DNA from 4 places in the Pseudoxanthomonas sp. LARHCG66 genome. Region 4 is predicted to be linked to each of the others. Evidence: predicted binding sites of a transcription regulator. Region 4 holds the regulator's gene; each other region holds the start of a gene.
What was found. Region 4 encodes FliA, which starts transcription of late flagellar genes. Its sites were predicted from a motif close to TAAAGTTTNNCNNNCNNNGGCCGATAA; they were not measured.
Positions count from the first base shown of each region.

Region 1 (3,445 bases), on a different contig from region 4:
GACCGAATCTGACCGTTCGACAGCTTCTGCAGGCTGCTGTTGTACAGAAACTGGCCAACGTCAGGCACCGCTGCACGCAGCGCAGCTTCTGCAGCACCCAACGAAGTGAAACAGCCTCCAGTACTCGGGCAATAGGTCGCGCCCGGCGTGAATCCACCCGCCGGGTCGTCCACTGCAATCGCCTGCGCACGAACTTCTCCCACCACACCCAGCATCGCGATCACCGCGATGATCGAGAACCCTCTGAACATCCCTATCCCCTCTTCAGCTGCCTTGCAAAAGGTGCGGCGGATGGCCGCCTCGTGAACAAGCCAGAACGCTACACGGTCCCCGCATAACCGGGAAGACGGCAAGTCGGGTAAGTACATTTACGTCCCGCCGGCCCTCTCACAATCAGCATCCGTCTTGATCGATAGCCTCACCCACCCGAGGTCCCGGTCCGGCACTCTCCACACAGCCTGCGGCACCCTAAAGATGCTGCCACGCCCGCCGATACAGCCTGTGACGCCATCCTTGCCAAGACGCTTTCCGACGCCCGCATGACCGAGCCCAGCGACGCCCCTCTGGCCGATCCCGTCAGGTACGACGAAGAAGAAAAGTACTTGGTGCATGGCGAATACGAGATCCGGCAGATCCTGCAGTCGCTGATCGCCAGGCGCGCGCTCGTCAGTGGTTGCGCGATGCCGCGCAACCACACCTTCCCCACCTCCATCATCGAAGTACTGGAGGACGAAGACGGCGTGCTGATTGATGGCAGCGCCTCGGAGACCATCAACCGCAGCATCGAGGAAGCGAGCCACGTCACCTGCGTCTCCCGGCTCGACCGCATCCACGTGCAGTTCAAGCTCCATGACCTGCAACGCGTGCAGAAGGAAGGCCAGGTCGCCTTCTTCGCGCCGCTGCCGGACAGCATCCTGCGCCTGCAGCGTCGCGAGTTCTACCGCCTGCAGGTGCCGGTGACGCAGCCCATGGAGTGCGCCGTCGCCGAGCGTCACCCGGACGGCGAGACCACCTACCGCAACTATCGCGTGCTGGACATCAGCGGCGGCGGCATCGCGCTGGCCGTGCAGGCCGAAGAGCCGACGCTCCGCCCCTACAAGGAATTCCCCGGCAGCCTCCTGCACCTGCCCGACAGCGGCCCGCTGTGCATCCGCCTGATGGTCAAGAGCCTGCATCGCCAGCTCAACCAGAACGGCTCCGAAAGCTGGCGTGCCGGCTGCCAGTTCACCGATCTGCCGCGCGGGGGCGATGCGCTGATCCAGCGCTACATCTTCCGCCTCGAACGCCAGCGCAGCGCCCGCGAACGCGGCGCTGCGTGATCTGCGTCCGCCTTCCGGACGCCTTTCGTCGGTTCTGGCCGACACCCGCTCAACCTCCCCGCGCACGCGCCGATACCTCCCTGTAACGGTCCTGCATACCGGCGTCACGGCCATCCAAGGTCGTGCTTGCACTCGCAGGCATCGCCAAGCCGTACCGTCCAGTCCGCAAGAGGCCAGCATGTCATCCACTCCTTCCCGATCCTCCTCCCGCAGCATCGCCACACGCGTGATGTACGGCACCGCCTTGGTGGCCCTGCTCGCCTTCGGCGTTGCCGCCGCGGCCAGCTACCTGCGCAGCAGCCAGTCCCTGCTGGCCAGTGCGCGGACCACGATGGAAGGGCTGGCGAACCAGGAGGCACAGCGCATCTCGGGCGAACTCACCCGCGCCTTCGACGGTAACGATGCGCTCGCGCATGCATTGCTTGCCCAGCGCGGGGACGACGGCATCAGCCGCAGTGCCGCCAGCGCCATCTTCAAGCGCCAGCTGGAAGCGCACCCGGAATGGGTCGGCGTCGGTACGCTATGGGAACCCGATGCCTTCGACGGCAAGGATGCGGACCACATCGGCGCCGAAGGCCACGACGACACCGGCCGCTTCATGAGCTACTGGGCATGGAGCAATGGCGCCCCGCTGCTGGAAGCCCTGCGCGATTACGAAGTTCCCGGTGCCGGCGACTGGTACCGTCGCCCGCGCGAACTCAAGCGTCCGGTGGTCGCCGAGCCCTACGTCTACAAGATCGCCGGCAAGGACGTGCTGATGACCACGCTGTCCACGCCCATCCTGCAGGACGGCGACTACCTCGGCGTGATGACCGTGGACTTCGCGCTGCAATCGCTGCAGGAGCGCATCGCGAAGCTCACGCCGATGGATGCCGGCTTCGTCCGCCTGCTCACGCCGGCCGGCGTGGTCATCGCGGACAAGGATGCCGCCTCGGTCGGCAAGCCATATGCAGGCGCCCACGCTGCCGACGTCATCAAGCAGGTGGCCGCCGGCAAGCCGGTGTTCCGCGAGGCGACCGATGCCGCGGGTGAAACGGTGATGGAAGCCTACGTGCCGCTGCAGATCGGCGCCGCGCAGGAGCGCTTCGCGCTGGGCGTGGTGGTGCCGCGTGCGGTGCTGATGCGCGAAGCGCGTGCCGTGCTGTGGACGGTGGTCGCAGTGGGTGCGCTGGGTGCTGTGTTGCTGTGCGGCGCCGTGTTCTGGCTGCTGCGTCGCCAGGTCGGTGTGCCGCTGGCCGGCGCCGTGCGCGTGGCCGACGATATCGCAAGCGGCAAGCTGGACAGCCAGATCGATGTCGGTCGCGACGACGAGATCGGCACCCTGATGAAGGCCATGCGCAGCATGCAGGGCAACCTGCGCGAGCGCATCGAGCGCGACGCCGTGGTGGCGAAGGAAAGCCTGCGCATCCGCACCGCACTGGAGGATGTGACAACCAACGTCATGATCGCCGACGCTGACCGCACCATCGTCTATGCCAACCGGCCATTGATGAAGATGCTGGGCGACGTGGAACAGGACCTACGCCGCGACCTGCCCGCCTTCGATGTGCGTACGGTCATCGGCAGCAGCATCGACATCTTCCACAAGAAGCCCGAGCACCAGTCGCGCATGCTGGCCCAGCTGCAAGGCACGCATCGCGCGCAGATCAGCGTGGGCGGCCGCATCATGCAGCTGATCATCAACCCCGTGACCGACGGCGAAGGCCAGCGCATCGGCTACGTGGTCGAGTGGGCCGACCGCACTGCCGAAGTGATGGTGGAACAGGAAGTGACGCGCATCGTGCAGGCGGCGGCACAGGGCGACCTGAGCGGGCGCATCTCCGAGTCGGGCAAGCAGGGCTTCCTGCTGGCGCTGTCGCAACAGTTGAACGGCCTGCTGGTCGCCATCGCGGGCAGCGTGGACTCGGTCTCCGGCGTGCTGCAGTCGCTGTCCAAGGGCGACCTGACCGCGCGGATGGAAGGCGACTTCCACGGCGTGTTCGCCAGCATGCGCGACGATGCCAATGCCACCGTCGCCCAGCTGACCGACATCGTCGGCCGCATCCAGGACGCTTCCACCAGCATCAACACCGCTGCCGGCGAAATCGCGTCCGGCAACAGCGACCTCTCGCGCCGTACCGAGCAGC
Region 1 is NZ_JBIXJW010000011.1:10,762-14,206, forward strand. It holds gene ACIPRS_RS18675 (RHS repeat-associated core domain-containing protein) at 1-251, opposite strand, end outside; gene ACIPRS_RS18680 (flagellar brake protein) at 540-1,319, shown strand; gene ACIPRS_RS18685 (methyl-accepting chemotaxis protein) at 1,498-3,445, shown strand, end outside.
Region 1: ACIPRS_RS18685 (methyl-accepting chemotaxis protein) is a predicted target of FliA. The motif match lies at 1,369-1,395, and genes of this name have one in related genera.

Region 2 (3,445 bases), on a different contig from region 4:
GCGGCGTTCTGCTGGGTGGTTTCGTCCATCTGCACGATGGCCTGGTTGACCTGCTCGATCCCGGCACTCTGCTCCTGCGAAGCAGCCGAAATCTCCGCCATGATGTCGGTCACCCGCTGCACGGCGGTGACGATTTCGCCCATCGTCGCGCCGGCCTGGTTCACCAGCGCCGAGCCATCGGCCACCTTGTCCACCGAGGTCTCGATCAGGCCCTTGATCTCCCTGGCGGCATTGGCGCTGCGCTGTGCCAGCGTACGCACTTCGGAGGCGACCACGGCGAAGCCACGGCCCTGCTCGCCGGCCCGCGCCGCTTCCACTGCCGCATTGAGGGCCAGGATGTTGGTCTGGAAGGCGATGCCGTCGATGACCGAGATGATCTCGGCGATCTTCCGGGAAGACTGCTCGATCTCGGTCATCGTCGTGACCACGCGTGCGACCGTCGCACCGCCTTCCGATGCCACGCTGGCCGCACCGATCGCCAGCTGATTCGCCTGGCGTGCGGATTCGGCGTTCTGGCGCACCGTGGAGGTCAGTTCTTCCATCGAAGCGGCGGTTTCTTCCAGATTGGCCGCCTGCTGCTCGGTGCGGCGCGACAGGTCGCTGTTGCCTGCTGCGATCTCCCCCGCTGCCGTGTTGATCGACGATGACGCGCCCTGGATCTGGCGCACGATGGTGCGCAGTTGCGCCACCGTGGCATTGGCATCGTCCCGCATGGTGGCGAACACGCCGTGGAAGTCGCCTTCCATGCGCGCCGTCAGGTCGCCGCGCGCGATGGCCTGCAGCAGCGACGACACATCCGCCAGGTTGCCATCCGTGGTTTCCATCAGGCGATTCAGGCCGTCCACCATGTTGCGGAAATCGTGCTGGTATCGCTGCGTGTCGCCGCGACGGCTGAAGTCGCCCGACGCCGCCGCCAGTGCCAGCTGCCTGATTTCGGCGTTGATCGCAGAGAGATTCGCCTTGGTGGTGCGCATGGCGTCCGTCAATGCGGCTTTCTCACCGGGCAGCGCCTCCATGTCGATGGACAGGTCGCCGACCGCGTAGCACTGCATGATCTCCACCAGCCGCTGCATCACCGCGATGTGCGACGCCACCAGCGCGTTGGTGTCACGCACCATGCGCCCGTATTCGCCGGGGAAGCGCGAATCGTCCATGCGGAAGCTGATGCTGCCTTCGTCGTGGCGCAACGCCATTTCGCCCTGCTCGGCGATGACGCCCTGCAGGGTCGCGGTCATGTCGGCCATCGCCGTGCCCAACTGGCCGATCTCGTCGCCACTGCGCACGTCGACCCGCTTGTCCAGGCGCCCGGCCGCGACCGCCCGCGCGGCAGCGGCGGCCTCGACCACAGGACGGATCACCGACCGCCGTATCCACCACGCCAGTACCAGTACCAGCACGATCGCCGCCACCACCGACAGGGCCGCGCACCCCACCAGCATGCGACGCGCGTCCTGCGAGCGCGCCACCACTGCCGCATCGGCAATCGTCTTGGTGCGCGCCACCAGGGCTTCGAGCGTCTCGCCCAACTGGCGGTCCATGCCCTTCACCAGGCGATCGCCTTCCTGCGTGTCGTAGCCCCCTGCCGCGAACTGCACCAGTGCGGCGCGGTAGTTGCCTTCCAACGCGTGATGCTGGGTGGCGAAATCGGCCGCCAGCCTGCGCGCCTGCGGATCGGCGATCCCGCTGGACAGGGTCTTCGCCAGGGCGGCCACCTCGCGCCCCTTCCGATCGAAGGCGCCGACGTACTTCGCCCGCTGCTCCTCGTCGTGTCCGCGGATGAGGATGTTCTTCCACTCCTGCACCTGCACGCGGAAGTCGCGGCTCAGGCGCTCACCCTCCGCGGCCTGGGCCACCTCTTCGGGCACCTCGGTGGAAAGACTGAGCCACGCCGAACCCAGGCCGGCCAGCGCGCACAACAGGATGACGGCAAGCCCCAGGGTCAGGGCGCCCAGCAGCTTGGTCTGCAGGCTGAGGGGGCGGGAAGCGGAATAGGACGACATGGCGGTACGACGTTGGGAAGGAATACACCTTCCTTAGCGGCGCGCGGCACGGCGAATTGACGCGCCACCGCCCTGCATTCCGCAATCCACGACCGCCATCTCTTTGTTTCAGTTTGATGACACGCATGTTGCCGCACGACAGCGCGCGTAGCTCAGCGCGTCAGCTCGCAGGCGAGCGCCGTCGCCTCGGCACGGGCGGTATGCCGCGCCCATGCATAGACCAGCAGGCCCACCACGGCGGTCGCCGCACCGACGTAGCCGGTCGATGTCCAGCCCAGGCCGGCGGTGATCGCCATGCCGCCCAGCCAGGGGCCGAGTGCATTCGCGGTATTGAAGGCCGCGTGGTGTGATGCGGCGGCAAGCGTCTGTGCATCGCCCGCCACATCCATCAGGTGCGACTGCAGGATCGGCCCCAGCGCGCCCATCAGACCGATGGCGACGGTGGCCAGCAGGATCGTCGGCAACGTGGTCGCCAGCCACGGAAACAGCAGCAGCGCCACGATCGCCCACGCCAGCACCATCCACGCGCCGCGCAGCTGGAAACGGTCGAACAGCCAGCCACCGACGAAGTTGCCGATCACGCCGCCCACGCCGAAACCGGCCAGGCCCAGCGGGATCCAGGCCGGCGATACGCGCGTCACGTCAAGCATCGTCGGCGCGAGGTAGCTGAAGACGCAGAACATGCCCGCGAAACCGATCGCGCCGATGCCCAGCGCCTGCCAGACTGGCACGCGGTTGAAGGCTCGCAGCTCATCCAGTGGCCTGGCCTTCGGGCCATCGATGCCGACCGGCAGCCAGACCGCCAGCAACACGCCCGTCACCAGCGCGATGATCGCGACGAAGGCGAACACCCAGCGCCAGTCGATCATCTGGCCCAGCCAGGTCGCCAGCGGATTGCCGATCAGGATGGCCAGCGTCAGGCCCAGCATCACCAGGCTGATCGCACGGCCGCGCTTGTTGGGCGGACTGATCGCCACCGCCGTCAGTGCGGCCACGCCGAAGTACGCGCCATGCGGTAGCCCGGCGATGAAGCGGAACACCAACAGGCTTTCGTAGGTCGGCCCGAGTGCGCTGGCCAGGTTGCCGAGCGCATAGAAGCCCATCAGGGCGAGCAGCAGCGTCTTGCGCTTCCAGCCCGCACCGAGGATGGCCAGCAGCGGCGCGCCCACCACCACGCCCAGCGCGTAGGCGCTGATCAGGTGGCCGACCTGCGGCTCGGTCACGCCGAGCGAGGCCACCATGTTCGGCATCAGCCCCATGCTGGCGAATTCGCTGGTGCCGATGGCGAAGCCCCCCAGCGTCAGCGCGAACAGGATCAGGCCGATCTGGCGCGCGGTGAGCTGGTCGGCGACGGAAGGGAAAGAAATCGGGGGCGTAACGTCCATGACGCATTATGCTGCGGCGCAGCAGCCGCAGTCGACCCCACGACTGGAACGCTGTCCGCT
Region 2 is NZ_JBIXJW010000002.1:485,790-489,234, forward strand. It holds gene ACIPRS_RS09230 (methyl-accepting chemotaxis protein) at 1-2,000, opposite strand, end outside; gene ACIPRS_RS09235 (MFS transporter) at 2,153-3,385, opposite strand.
Region 2: ACIPRS_RS09230 (methyl-accepting chemotaxis protein) is a predicted target of FliA. The motif match lies at 2,034-2,060, and genes of this name have one in related genera.

Region 3 (3,445 bases), on a different contig from region 4:
CTGGCCCAGCGTGTCGGCCTTCTTGGTCGTGGCAGCGCCCGACGTGGCGTTGTTGATGGCGGCGAACGGATCGCCATTGATGGTGGTCATGTGCGTGGTCGCTCGGTGGGAGGGCGTCAGCGGCCCATGGTCAGGGTGGCCAGGGCGAGTTCCTTGGCGGTGTTCAGTACTTCCACGCCGGCCTGGTAGCCGCGTGATGCCGAGATCAGGTTGACCATCTGCGCGACTGGATCGACATCGGGCGCGTAGACGTAACCATCGCCATCGGCCATCGGGTGGCCGGGCTCGTAGCGCTTGATCGGCGGTGCTTCGCTCCGGGTGATCTCCTTCACCTGCACCGATGTCAGCGAGCCGTCCGCATTCAGCGGTCGCGCCTGGAAGATCGGCTCGATGGGCTTGTAGACCGCCTCGGGCGAGGATGCGATGGAATCCGCGTTGGAGAGATTGCTGGCGATGGTGTTCAGGCGCACCGATTGCGCCTGCAGCGCGGAACCGGCGACGTCGAAGATGGGCAGGTTGCTCATGGCGCGTCCCCCTACTGGCCGGTGATCGCGGTGAGCATGGTGCGCACCTTGGATTCGATGAAGCTGAGCGAGGCGCGGTATTCCAGCGCCGCGCGGCCGTAGGCGGCACGTTCGGTATCGGCGTCGACGGTGTTGCCGTCCAGGCTGGGCTGCACGCCGGCACGTTCGAAGATGCGCGGGGTGGCATTGAGCAGGGTCAGGTGCTGCTCGCTGGTGGTCAGCAAAGGGGAGGCCTTGGCCGCCGCGCTCTCCAGCGCAGCCTGGAAGTTCAGGTCCTTCGCCTTGTAGTTCGGCGTGTCCGCGTTGGACAGGTTGCTGGCGATCAGCTGCATGCGCTGCTCGCGCAGGGGCAGGGCCGCTCCGTGGACACCCAGGTAGTTGGAGATGGGATTGGACATGGCACCGCTCCGGCAGACCGTTGCCGGGGATGCTGCAAGGCGTGTGCCAGAACGGGGCAGGTCGGCATCCGGGCAGGCAGTGATTCCCGGTGCCGTCATCCCAGCGAACGCCGGGATCCATCTTGATCCCGCCCTTTGCCTCTTACCTCTTCCGTGGGAAAAGCAAATGGGTCCCAGCGTTCGCTGGGACGACGATCAGGCCGCCATCTGCGCCGCAACCACCTGGTTCAGGCGGAACAGCACGTGCTCGGCCAGTTCGTGCGGGCTGTACTTCGCCACGAAGGCATTCGCGCCCACGCGTTCCACCATGGCGTTGTTGAACACGCCCGACAGCGAGGTGTGCAGCAGCACGTACAGGCCGGCCAGGCCCGGGTGGCGACGGATTTCCGTCGTCAGGGTGTAGCCGTCCATGGCCGGCATCTCGATGTCCGAGATGACCATGGCGTAGCGCTCGGCCGGATTCTCGCCGGCGGCGTGCACCTGCAAGAGGTGGTCCAGCGCCTGGCGGCCGTCGGACAGCAGGGTGGTGGTCACGCCCAGTTGCTCCAGCACGCTGCGGATCTGCGAGCGCGCCACGCGCGAGTCGTCCACCACCAGCACCTGCAGCGGCGGTGCGTCCGCGGGCAGGGCCATCTCGGGCGCCAGCGTGGCGTCCATGCGCGACTGGCAGATGTCGGCCAGCACGCTTTCCACGTCGATCACCTGGATGAGTTCGCCCTGGAAGCGCGTCACGGCGGTCAGGTAGCTGTTCTCGGCGCCGAGTTCCGGAGGCGGGTGGATGTCTTCCACCGCGATGTTGACGATGCGTTCGACGCCGCTGACCAGGAATCCCTGCACGGAGCGGTTGAATTCGGTGACCACCAGGTAATTGGGGGTGTTCTCCGGATTCGGGTCGCGTTCGGGGTGGCGGATGCTCAGGCCCAGGTCCAGCACCGGCACCGAGCGGCCGCGCACGTCGGCCACGCCGACGAATTCGGTGGGCAATCCGGGCAACTGGAACAGATCGGGCCGGCGCAGGACTTCCTGCACCTTGAATACGTTGACGCCAAAAAGCTGACGCCCGCCCAGGCGGAACAGCAGCAGGGCGAGGCGGTTGTGGCCGGCCAGGCGGGTGCGCTGGTCGATGCGGTTGAGCAGATCCTGGGTCATGCACAGCATATCGGCCTCTTCGAGGGGCGCTTGAGCGTCGTTGCTTGTTCCTTCTTCCCGCTTGCGGGGAGAAGGTGCCCGAAGAGCCTGCCCCCGCACGTGATGCGGGGGCGGATCAGGGGCAGAGCGCGGTGCTGGGGCGGCGCCAACGCAGCGCTGGCTTCGTTCGCCCCTCACCCGCCTTCGGCACCCTCTCCCCGCATGCGGGGAGAGGGAGAGGGGCACTCCTTTTCCCATTGAAGTCCCCTTCTCCCCGTTTACGGGGAGAAGGTGCCCGGCGGGCGGATGAGGGGCGAGCGGAGTCAGGGCATCGTCCAATCAAGAAACATCGTCCACATGCGTGCGCGTTCTTTCCCAAACTCGATGCGCCTTGCGACGCCAGTGAATGCGGCTCTGGCACGCCCCTTGCAGCTTCCCGGCCGATGAACCTCCGGATCCCGCCCATGCTGCGCCTGACCCTCGCCCTGATCGGCGGCCTGACCGCATGCACCGTGCTGGCGGCCGACTTCCACAGCGTGGACAGCATCAAGGCCGCCGCCCTGGGCGCCCTGCCTGCCGGCAGCGAGGCCGAGGCCACACTGGACTCCGCCTTGCGCCTGCCACGCTGCGACGCATCGCTGGTGGCACGCGTCCAGGGTAGCCACAGCGTGGAAGTCAGCTGCCCGGATGGCTGGCGCCTGTTCGTGCCGGTGCGGGTACGACGCAGCCAGACCGTGCTGGTGCTGAGCCGCGGCATCGCACCGGGCGAAACGATCACCGCCGACGCGTTCATTCCCGAAACCCGCGACGCGTCGCGCATCGTCGGCGCCGCCGTCGCTGATCCATCCCAGGCCCTGGGCCGCGTGGCACGGCGCATGCTGTCGGCAGGCACGGTACTGTCGGCCACCGATCTGGTCGCCCAGCGCCTGGTCCGCCGCGGCGACAACGTGGCGCTGGTGTCCCGTCGCGGCGGGGTGGAAGTGCGCGTGGCCGGCAAGGCGCTGGCGGATGCCGGCGAGAATGAGCGGGTCACCGTGGAGAACCTGTCCTCGCGCCGGGTGGTGCAGGGCGTGGTGGGCCCGGGCGGCGACGTCTGGGTCAACCGATGAAGAAATGTGGAACATGGCCCTCAAGTTGTTCCGGGGGCGGCCGATACCGAACGCGGGTGGAAGGAAACCGGGCAGCATCGGGTCCTTCCTCGGAAATGCGGCATCCGTCACTAAAGTCGGATCAGTCGCGGCCGATAACTCCCTTGAACCCTGTTACAGGTGAACCGACATGAGCCAGAAAATCGAAGGCACTCCCCCCGCCGCCGTACGCACCACCGGTCCCGTCAGCGGGCGTGTTGCCAACGCGGGTGCCGACCGTTCCAGGCCGGTGGAAGCCAGCGCCGGT
Region 3 is NZ_JBIXJW010000007.1:14,381-17,825, reverse strand. It holds gene ACIPRS_RS17170 (flagellar hook capping FlgD N-terminal domain-containing protein) at 1-90, opposite strand, end outside; gene flgC (flagellar basal body rod protein FlgC) at 117-524, opposite strand; gene flgB (flagellar basal body rod protein FlgB) at 536-922, opposite strand; gene ACIPRS_RS17155 (chemotaxis protein) at 1,118-2,071, opposite strand; gene flgA (flagellar basal body P-ring formation chaperone FlgA) at 2,515-3,159, shown strand; gene flgM (flagellar biosynthesis anti-sigma factor FlgM) at 3,329-3,445, shown strand, end outside.
Region 3: ACIPRS_RS17155 (chemotaxis protein) is a predicted target of FliA. The motif match lies at 2,079-2,105, and genes of this name have one in related genera.

Region 4 (3,445 bases):
CAGGTCCGCGCCGGCCGCAGCGGGCGCGGCGCTTGTCGCGGCGGTGGGTTTCGGCGCGGCGGGTGCGGCATCCCCCCGGGTATCGAACTGGTCGATCAGCATCTGCGGGGCGTGTGGCGGGTCTTCGCCGGCACCGATCGCATCCAGCATCTGTTGCAGCCAGTCCAGCGATTGCTGGGCGGCATCGAAGTGTTGCGGTTCCAGCGTCGCCTGGCCGGCGCGCACCAGGCCCAGCGTCTCTTCGGCCGCATGGCACAGGTTGACCATCGGCTGGATGCCGAGGAAGCCGGCGCCGCCCTTCAGGGTGTGGAAGCCGCGGAATACCGCGTTCAGCTGCTCGCTGTCGGAGGGGTCCTGTTCCAGCGTGACCAGTTGCTCGCCCAGCCGGTCGAGGATTTCCTGCGCTTCGATCAGGAAGTCGGCGGCGATTTCAGGGGTGACGGCGGACATGGGCGGGGCAGGTACCGGGACGGGTGATCAGCGGGAGGAATCGAGCAGGTGCAGGGCGTGCGCGTGGCGACGCCGCAGGAAGCGGCCGACCAGAACATCGCAGACCAGCAGCGATCCCACGAACAGCAGGACGAGGGGATGGCAGGAACGGCGGGCGGAAGCGTCGGGCATGGCAGGTCTCCGGTTCCGCTGCGCGTTCGCGGGTGCCTACAGCCCCAGTCCGGAGAGCAGGTCGTCTGCGTCGTTCTGTGAAAACGCGTTGCGGTCCAGACCAGCAACGGCCGGACCGGCCAGATCTGAAGGGTTCTTCTTCTCCGGCGGCGGCAGGCCCAGCGCGCCGAAGCCCTCGTGCACGCGACGGACGATGCCCGCGACGCGACGGATGATCTGGCCGGTGAGGTCCTGGTAGCTCTGCGCCAGGGCCATCTCCGACAGCCCCTTGCCGATGCTGTCCACCAGCGCCGCCTGCTCGGGCGACAGCGCGGTGCCCTTCAGTTGGGTGGCGTAGCCACGGCACTGTTCGGCCAGGTCCAGCGTGGTGTGGCTGGCCTGTTCGGTCATTTCCACCACATGGTCCAGGCGCGCGCAGGCGTCGTCCAGCTCGCCCGGTCCGGTGGGCGGCAGTTCGCCCAGCGTCTGCGCCAGCTCGCGCGCCAGGCGGCCCAGGCCCTGCATCATCGGCTGCGTGCGCCAGGCGGCGATGGCATCCAGTTCGCGGCGCCAGCCGGCTTCGTCGCCCTGTTCCAGGGCATCCAGCGCGTGCTGCAGTTTTTCCACCAGCGCGGCGCGTGCGCCGGCGACATCGGCCACGGCGCTCATCAGGCAGCGGCTCCCAGGCGTTCGAAGATCTTGCCCAGCTTCTCTTCCAGCGTCTGCGCGGTGAACGGCTTGATGATGTAGCCGTTCACGCCGTTCTGCGCCGCCTCGATGATCTGCTCGCGCTTGGCCTCGGCGGTGACCATCAGCACCGGCAGGGTCTTGTAGCGGTCGTCGGCGCGGATGGCCTTCAGCAGCTCGATGCCGGTCATGCCGGGCATGTTCCAGTCGGTGACCACGAACTCGAAGCTGCCCTGGGACAGTGCGGTCAACGCGCTGTTGCCGTCTTCGGCCTCGGCGGTATTGGTATAGCCCAGGTCATTGAGCAGATTCTTGATGATGCGGCGCATGGTGGAAAAGTCGTCCACGATGAGGATGCGCATGTTCTTGTTGGCGGTCACATCGAACTCCAGTAAAGCGTGCCCGGTCAGGGGCTACGGCAAGGCAGGGGCTGCACGCGGCGGCCTACCGGAGCCTTATCGGCAGGCCGTGGGGATTCTTCAGTCGTTGTCTTCCAGGCCGGCGTCGGCCTTCTCGAACACCTGCAGGCGTCCGCGCAGCCGCACCATGGCCTGGCCGTGGATCTGGCAGACGCGCGACTCGCTGACGCCGAGGACGGCGCCGATCTCCTTCAGGTTGAGCTCCTGCTCGTAGTACATGGACAGCACCAGCTGCTCCCGTTCGGGCAGGTGGCCGATGGCCTTGACCAGTTGCTGGCGGAACTCGCTGCGCTCCAAGTGCTGCTGCGGCGAGGGGCCGCCGGTACGCGCGGTGTTGGGTTCGCCATGGTCGTCGATGTGCGATTCCAGGCTCAGCACCTGGCCACGCGCGGCATCTTCCATCAGGCGCAGGTATTCGGGCAGCGGCATTTCCATCGCGCTCGCCACTTCGGTGGCGATGGCGGCACGGCCGGTGCGCTGTTCGATCTCGCGCACGGTGGCGGCCGCCTGGCGGGCGCGACGGTGGACCGAGCGCGGTACCCAGTCGCCGCGGCGGATCTCGTCGATCATCGACCCGCGGATGCGGATGGAGGCGTAGGTCTCGAACGAGGCGCCCTGCTCGGCATCGTAGCTGCGCGAGGCTTCCAGCAGGCCGATCATGCCGGCCTGCACCAGGTCGTCGATCTCCACGCTGGCCGGCAGGCGCGCGGCCAGGTGATGGGCGATGCGGCGGACCAGGTCGGCATGCTGGGTGACGAAATCGTTCGCACTGCTGCGTTGTACGGCGCGGTATTGGGCGGCGGCGGTGTTCATGCGGCGACTCCCCGCTGGATCAGGCGTTCGACGAAGAACTCGACGTTGCCGCGCGCTCCCAGCGGCGGCTGCCAGCGTGCGGTCATGCGCGCGATCTCGGCGATGGCGCGGGCCGATGGGCTGCCCGGATAGGCTTTCACGACGGGCTGCTGGCGCTGCACCGCACGGCGCAGCCAGTCGTCCTGCGGCACCGCGCCGAGGTAGTGCAGGGCGACATCGCCGAGGAAACGCTCGCAGACGCGGGCGAGTTTTTCATACAGCTTCCGGCCCTCGTTGGGGTCGCGGACCATGTTGGCGATGACGTGCACGCGGTCCAGGCCGCGCTCGCGCGCGAGCACCTTGATCAGCGCGTAGGCGTCGGTGATCGAGGCCGGCTCGTCGCAGACCACCACCACGGTGTCCTGCGCGGCCTGGCAGAAGGTCAGCACGCTGTCGGTGATGCCGGCGGCGGTGTCGACCACCATGAAATCCAGCGCCCGCTGCAGTTCGGAGAACACGTTGACCAGGCCCACGTGCTCGGCCGGCGCCAGTTCGGCCATGTGGCGGAAACCCGACGAGGCGGGAACCACCAGCACGCCCTCGGGGCCTTCCAGCAGTACGTCTTCCAGTCCGCAACGTCCTGCGACCAGGTCGGCGAGGGTGAACTTCGGCGACAACCCGAGCAGCACGTCCACGTTGGCCAGGCCCAGGTCGGCGTCCATCAGCAGCGTGCGCTTGCCCATTTCGGCCAGCGACACGGCCAGGTTGACCGACACGTTGGTCTTGCCCACGCCGCCCTTGCCACCGGTGATGGCGATGACGCGCACGGGATGGAATGCGCCGGCGGCCGGCGGCGTGCTGCGGGGATTGGTCTGCAGCAGGTGGTCAGGCGACATGGGTGGCCTCGGTCGAGCAGGGTTCGTCGGCTTCGCGGCGCAGCTGGTCCA
Region 4 is NZ_JBIXJW010000010.1:34,260-37,704, reverse strand. It holds gene ACIPRS_RS18600 (chemotaxis protein CheA) at 1-450, opposite strand, end outside; gene ACIPRS_RS18595 (hypothetical protein) at 478-621, opposite strand; gene ACIPRS_RS18590 (protein phosphatase CheZ) at 658-1,269, opposite strand; gene ACIPRS_RS18585 (chemotaxis response regulator CheY) at 1,269-1,649, opposite strand; gene ACIPRS_RS18580 (RNA polymerase sigma factor FliA) at 1,767-2,519, opposite strand; partial or broken gene ACIPRS_RS18575 (MinD/ParA family protein) at 2,516-3,328, opposite strand; gene flhF (flagellar biosynthesis protein FlhF) at 3,384-3,445, opposite strand, start outside.